DNA from 2 places in the Serratia sp. C2(1) genome. Region 2 is predicted to be linked to the other one. Evidence: predicted binding sites of a transcription regulator. Region 2 holds the regulator's gene; the other holds the start of a gene.
The links. The regulator PhoB, encoded in region 2, activates phosphate uptake and scavenging genes when phosphate is short. The targets are predictions, from matches to a motif close to CTGTCATAAAACTGNCNNAT.
Positions count from the first base shown of each region.

Region 1: phoA (alkaline phosphatase) is a predicted target of PhoB. The motif match lies at 2,013-2,032, and genes of this name have one in related genera.

Region 1 is NZ_JAZFBA010000001.1:2,565,783-2,569,199, reverse strand. It holds gene V2S86_RS11975 (GNAT family N-acetyltransferase) at 1-370, opposite strand, end outside; gene phoA (alkaline phosphatase) at 521-1,948, opposite strand; gene V2S86_RS11965 (glutathione S-transferase N-terminal domain-containing protein) at 2,080-2,787, opposite strand; gene V2S86_RS11960 (ArsR/SmtB family transcription factor) at 2,851-3,417, opposite strand, start outside.
Region 2 is NZ_JAZFBA010000001.1:3,097,060-3,100,476, forward strand. It holds gene phoR (phosphate regulon sensor histidine kinase PhoR) at 1-1,030, opposite strand, end outside; gene phoB (phosphate response regulator transcription factor PhoB) at 1,055-1,744, opposite strand; gene sbcD (exonuclease subunit SbcD) at 2,235-3,417, shown strand, end outside.

The sequences.
Region 1 (3,417 bases), 530 kb from region 2:
AGCCACGCTCCAGCACCGCGCGCACCGCTTCTGCGGCGTAGCCTTTACCGGCGTAGGCCGGGTTGAAGATATAGCCGATCTCTGCTTGCAATGCCTCGCGGTTGGCCAGTTTCAGCAGCACTTCACCGATCAATTCCCCGCTGTCTTGCAGGGTGACCGCACAATAAAAGATATCGCCATCCTCACTGAAACGCGAAGCCACCGCCTGGGAAAGCTGTTCTTCCAACTGCGCGTCGTTCGGCGTGGGGGCGTACAGATAACGATAAACCGCCGGCAGACGGTGATAAGCCGCGTAGGCGTTGAGATCGACAGGGGTAAAGCGGCGTAGCCGCAGGCGTTCGGTAGTCAATGGCAGGCTAATCAACTGCAAGGGTTCATCCTTTCATCTGGGCGCTTGGGCGCGAAGTGAAGACGTGAGGGTGAATATAGCCGTTAATCGATCATTTTTAACCTGTTAAAGCCGCTTCTCCCCCTGATATTCCGGAGGAGAAGGGGTAGCGCTAGCTACCTGGCAACCAACTTACTTGATCGCCATAGCGTCACGCATGGTGTAGAACAGGTCGGTCTGATCGGTCAGGCCCACGACGTTTGCGGCATGAGGGCCGTAGGCGGCAACGCGCAACTGAGTGCCGGTGTGTCCCTGAGAGCCTTCCTCCGAGTTACCGTAGCTGATGGTCATTGGCGCGCCATCTTTGGTGGTCAGCGTTTGCGTCAGGCCTGGAGCCTTGGCATCGACGGCAATAATCTGACTGGAATGGGCGTGGTCGGCGGTGACAATCACCAGCGTGTTGCCGTCGGCGCGGGCAAAGGCCAGCGCTTTTTGTACCGCTTCATCCAGATCGACCGTTTCGCCGAACTGGCCGCAAGGGTTGGCTTCATGGTCCTGCTTGTCGATCGAGGCGCCTTCCACCTGCAGGAAGAAACCGTTCTGCTGGTTTTTCAGCAGGTCTATCGCTTTTTCGGTCATTGCCGCCAGCGTTGGGATATCGGCAGTACGTGCCGGGTTGTTCTCGCAGGTGACCGCCGGTTGGTCGATATTACCGTGATGCGAGGCTTTCGGGCCCTGCCAGCGCACCGGCATATTGCCGGCGGCAAACAACCCCAGCAGCGGTTTTTGCTGATTGGCTACGCTGACGGCATTCAGGCCGTCGAGGTTTTCCACCCACTGATAACCCAGCGCAGTTGCCTGGTCTTTCAATGATTTTCCCTGCCATTCGCCGCTTTTCGCCAGCTGATTAAAGGATTTCGCTCCACCGCCCAGCGAGACGTCGGCGCGGGTTTTGAGCAATTGCTCGGTGATCGAGCCGCGGCCGCCATTCTCCAGCGCGTTGGTGGCGCATTTTTCGCTGGTTTCTTCCGGGCCGTAACATTTGCGTGAGGTGACATGCGAGACCTGCGCGGCCGGTGTGGCGTCCTGCAACTCGGCGGTGGAGACGTTACCGGTGGCTTTGCCCGCCGCCTTGGCGATCTCCAGCAGCGTCGGCTGATCCTTGCCGTTGACGTCAACTCCCAGCGCGCCGTTATAGGTTTTTACGCCGGTGGACCATGCGGTCGCCGAGGCGGCAGAGTCTGTCACGTAATCCGGTTTGTGGGTTTTCTTGTCCAGCGAGTAATGGGTGTATTGGCCGGTCAACGGCAGGGCATCAATGCCTTTAAAATAGCCGCCCGCGCCTTCTGCGTAGTTGCGCGCCGAGGTGATTTCAGAATCGCCCATGCCGTCGCCGATCAATAAAATCACGTTTTTAACCGTTTTGTCTGACAGCGAGGCTTTCAGCGCGGCGGTTTGATCGCCGCTCAGGCGGCGTGCGCCGCCCGGCTCCACGATGTTGCCGCGCGCCGCGCGCTCGGAAAGACCCGCGGTATTGGCCGGTGTTTCATCGGCGAAGGCGGCAGAACAAAGCAGGGCGGATAACACGGCACCGGCGATCAGGGAAAGGGATTGCTGCATGGGGAAAGCTCCTTGTCATAATTCAAAATATATCAATTTGTTAGGCAGGGAGAGTAGTGCAGAGGTGTGACACTTTTATGACGAGACGGGGGGCTGAAATGGGATAGCCGGCGGCTATCCCAGGCAATAAATTATTCGCTGCGGGCGGGAATATTCAGGCCGCGTTGGACTGCCGGGCGTGCCAAACCGCGCTCCAGCCATTGCCCCACCCGTGGGAAACTGTCGAATTCCACCAGCTCGCGCGCCTCGTAGAAGCCGATCAGGTTGCGCACCCAGCCCAGCAGTGAAATATCGGCGATGGTGTAATCCTCGCCCATGATCCAGTCACGGCCTTCGAGGCGGCTTTCCAGCACGCCGAGCAGGCGTTTGGATTCATTTTTATAACGCTCCAGCGGGCGTTTATCTTCGTATTCGCGCCCGGCGAAGCGGTGGAAGAAGCCGAGCTGGCCGAACATCGGGCCGACCGCGGCCATCTGGAAAAATACCCATTGGATGGTTTCGTAACGCTGCGCGGGATCCTGCGGCAGGAATTGACCGCTTTTCTCTGCCAGATACAGCAGGATGGCACCGGATTCAAACAGCGGCAGCGGCTTACCGCCTGGGCCATCGGGATCGATAATCGATGGGATTTTACCGTTCGGGTTCAGCGACAGAAATTCCGGCGTCCAGGTTTCATTTTTGCCGATATCGATCAGATGCGCTTCATACGGCAGGCCGATTTCCTCCAGCATTATGGAGACTTTTACGCCGTTAGGCGTCGGCAAGGAGTAAAGCTGCAGGCGTTCCGGATGCTGCGCCGGCCACAGTTTGGTGATGGGGAATTGTGTTTGATCGAGCATGAGGAGTCCTCGGGTTGACGGTTTGCCTATTGAGTATTGCACCAACGCTAACGCGTTGCGGGGCTAAAGCGTGAGGTCAAAATGTGCTTTCAGAGCATTCTTGCCGGCGGTGGTGAGTTGCAGCTCGCGGCTATCGAGCCGGCGCCTTATCCAGCCACGCTCGAGAAAAGCGTCAAGCATCGCTGCGCCAAGTGCGCCACCGAGGTGAGCCTTGCGTTCGCTCCAGTCCAGACAGCCGCAGGCGAAGCGCCGCCGCGAAGGCGCAGGCGTGCAGTCGACGCCCAACCGCGTCAGGGCAGCCTGCCCCGCCTCGCTCAGCCGGTAGTCTTCCTCGCCCACCAGCCAGGCCAACCGATGCAAACGGTCATGCAGTTTTACCGCCACTTCACCGGCCATATGATCGTAGCAGGTGCGGGCGAATTGCAGCGAGGTGGGAGTCGTGCTTTTCACCGCCGGCCGTTCGACGCCGGCCAGCGCCATCAGCGTTTCCAGCACATCGGCCACCGGTTGCCCCGCCAGGCGGAAATAGCGATAGCGCCCCTGTTTGACGCAGGCGATCAACCTCTGTTCCTGCAAGCGCGCCAAATGCCCGCTGGCGGTAGAGGCGGCGACGTCCACGGCGGCGCTGAG
Region 2 (3,417 bases):
GCCAGCTCACCTCAATATTGGTGCCCTTCGGCGTGTGATTGACGGCGTTATACACCAGATTCGACACCGCGCTGCGCAGTTGGTCATCGTTGCCGAATACCTTGAGCTGCTCGTTCACCCGGAAGGTAATCTCATGGTTGCCGCCGCTCAGCGACTGCGCCTCACGCTGCAACACCCGCAACATCAGCGGAATATCGACCCGCTCGTTCATATCGACGTTAGGTGCCGCCTCAATGCGCGACAGCGTCAGCAGCTGTTTGACCAGCCCGTCCATGCGCCGGGTCTGCTCCTGCATGGTGCCCAACGCCTTACCGCGCAGCGAGCCGTCCAGTTCCTCGTCGCTCATCATCTCCAGGTAGCCCTGCAATACCGTCAGCGGGGTACGCAACTCATGGCTGACGTTGGCGAAGAAGTTGCGGCGCGCGCCTTCCAGCTGGCGCATTTGGGTGACATCGCGCGCCACCATCAACAGTTGCCCTTCCGAATAGGGCATCACGCGGAACTCGACATAGTGCTCGTTATTGAGTTGCAGCGTCAGCGGCCGGGTGAACTCCTGCTGTTGCAGATAGTGGCTGAACTCCGGGTAACGCAGCAGGTTAAGGATATGTTGACCGTTGTCTTCCGGCCAGCGGAACCCCAGCAGATGCTGCGCCAACCCGTTGCACCAGAAGATATTGCCTTCGACGGTGGTCATCACCACCGCATCGGGCAGCGATTCTGCCCCGCTGCGAAAGCGTTTGATCAACAACGCCAGTTCACGGCGGCGGCGACGGTTGCGCTGTTGCATCTGGTACAGGCCGTAAAACAGCGGTTCCCAGCTCCAGCGCCCGGGTGGCGGCGTCATGCTGCGGTCGACCCACAGCCAGTGGGAAAGTTTGAGTTGGTTGTAGAAATTCCATACCAGCGCCGCCAGCACGGCGGCCAGCAGCAGCCAGGGCAGATAGCCGAAAATCAGCCCCAGCAACAAGGCAGGTAAACAGAAAAGAGCCAGCTCCAGGGCCAGCCTCTTCCACGACAGGCGTTCTAGCACAGCATATTCTCCAGCGCGACGCGATCAGTAACGCGTTGAGAATCGGTAGCCGGTGCCCCGAACGGTTTGAACCATTTTGTCATGACCGGTGGTCTCTAACGCCTTACGGAGCCGACGGATATGCACGTCAACGGTGCGGTCTTCCACATAAACGTTAGTGCCCCAGACGTGATTAAGCAACTGTTCACGGCTATAAACACGCTCCGGATGGGTCATAAAGAAATGCAGCAGTTTGAACTCGGTCGGCCCCATGTCCAGCGCCTGCTCATTAGCCATTACGCGATGCGAGGAAGGGTCCAGGCTCAGCCCCTGCATTTCAATCACTTCTTCCACCGCCATCGGTGAAATGCGGCGCATTACCGCCTTGATGCGCGCCACCAGCTCCTTCGGTGAGAACGGCTTGGTAATGTAATCGTCCGCTCCCACTTCCAGACCGCGCACCCGGTCTTCTTCTTCACCGCGTGCGGTCAGCATCATCACCGGAATATCGCGGGTCAGCGCTTCGCGCTTCATGTGTTTGATAAACTGGATACCGGAACCGCCGGGTAACATCCAGTCGAGCAACACCAAATCAGGGAACGGCTCAGACAGGCGCGTCACGGCGCTGTCATAATCTTCGGCTTCCAACGGTTGGTAACCATTCTGTTCCAACACAAAGCACACCATCTCACGGATCGGCGCTTCGTCTTCCACCACCAGTATGCGTCTTGCCATCGTCAATCCTGCCAATGTGTTAGCGATCTATTAGGCTGTGTCCCGCCATTGCTCGTGAGCCCCGCTGGCGGTCATTTAAGCGTGAAGCAAGGCGCGAACCGAGAGGTTTGGTGGCGCCAAATAAGCGGTGAGCAACGCAGCAGCACGCTTAAATGGCCCCAACCCGGAGGGGCGCGCCCCAAAAACCCGCTGCCTGCGTTGTCGGGTTCGAACATAGTCCCGCCATGTCCTTCACCCTCCGCCTTGACAGCGTGCTTTTGGGTCTGCGCCGGCGCCACGATCAATGGCGGGGCACAGCCTCATTGCGGGCGCCATTATGCGTCAGTTTTGTGACACTTTTATGAAAAAACCAGCCTGTTATAGCCAGTAAGCATAGCGATTATTTCCAGCTTCAAAGAAAAATCATTCAGTTGTCATAATGATTGCGTCACGACAGGAGAGTCTGCCCCCTTTATAATCACCGCCATGAGTTTATCGCCCCGGGAGTGTCATGCGCCTGATCCACACCTCTGACTGGCATCTTGGCCAGTACTTTTTCACCAAAAGCCGCGCCGCCGAGCACCAGGCTTTTTTACGCTGGCTGATCGAGCAAATAGAACAGCAACGGGTGGATGCGCTGATCGTCGCCGGGGATCTGTTCGATACCGGCTCGCCGCCAAGCTACGCCCGCGAGCTGTATAACCGTTTTGTGGTCGAGTTGCAGCGCACCGGCTGCCAGTTGGTGGTGCTGGGCGGTAACCATGACTCCGTGGCAACCCTGAATGAATCGCGTGAATTGCTTTCTTGCCTGAATACCACGGTGATCGCCAACGCCCAAAGCGACATCGGGCAGCAAATCCTGGTGCTTAACCAGCGCGATGGCCGGCCGGGTGCGGTGTTGTGCGCCATCCCGTTCCTGCGCCCACGCGATCTGATCACCAGCCGCGCCGGCGAATCGGGCGGGCAAAAACAGCAGGCGTTGCAAGAGGCGATCGCGGAACACTATCAACAGCTTTACCAGGCCGCCTGCGCACGCCGCGATGAACTGGGGCTAACCTTGCCGATTGTCGCCACCGGCCACCTGACCACCGTGGGGGTTACCACCTCCGATTCGGTGCGCGACATTTACATCGGCACGCTGGATGCCTTTCCGGCGCAGGCGTTTCCGCCGGCCGATTACATTGCGTTGGGGCATATTCACCGGGCGCAAAACGTCGCCAAATCCGAACATATCCGCTACAGCGGTTCGCCTATCCCGCTCAGTTTCGATGAGCTGGGCAAACCCAAGAGCGTGTTTATGGTGGATTTCGCCGAAGGCGCCCTGCAACAGGTCACCGCACTGGAAATCCCCAGCTTCCAGCCGATGCAACTGATCAAGGGCGATTTGACGCAGATCGAACAACAATTGCAACAGTTCGCCGATTATCAGGGGGAGCTGCCGGTATGGCTGGATATCGAAGTGGCCACGCAGGATTACCTCAGCGACATTCAGCGCCGTATCCAGCAGTTGGCGGATCAACTGCCGGTGGAGGTGGTATTGCTGCGCCGCAGTAAAGAGCAGCGCCGCAAGGCCCTTGAACGGCAGGACAAGGAAACGCTCAACGAACTGAGCGTCGATGAGGTCTTCGAGCGGCGGCTGGCGCAGGAGACGGAAATCACAGAGCCCCGTCAACAGCGAATGCGCCAAATGTTCC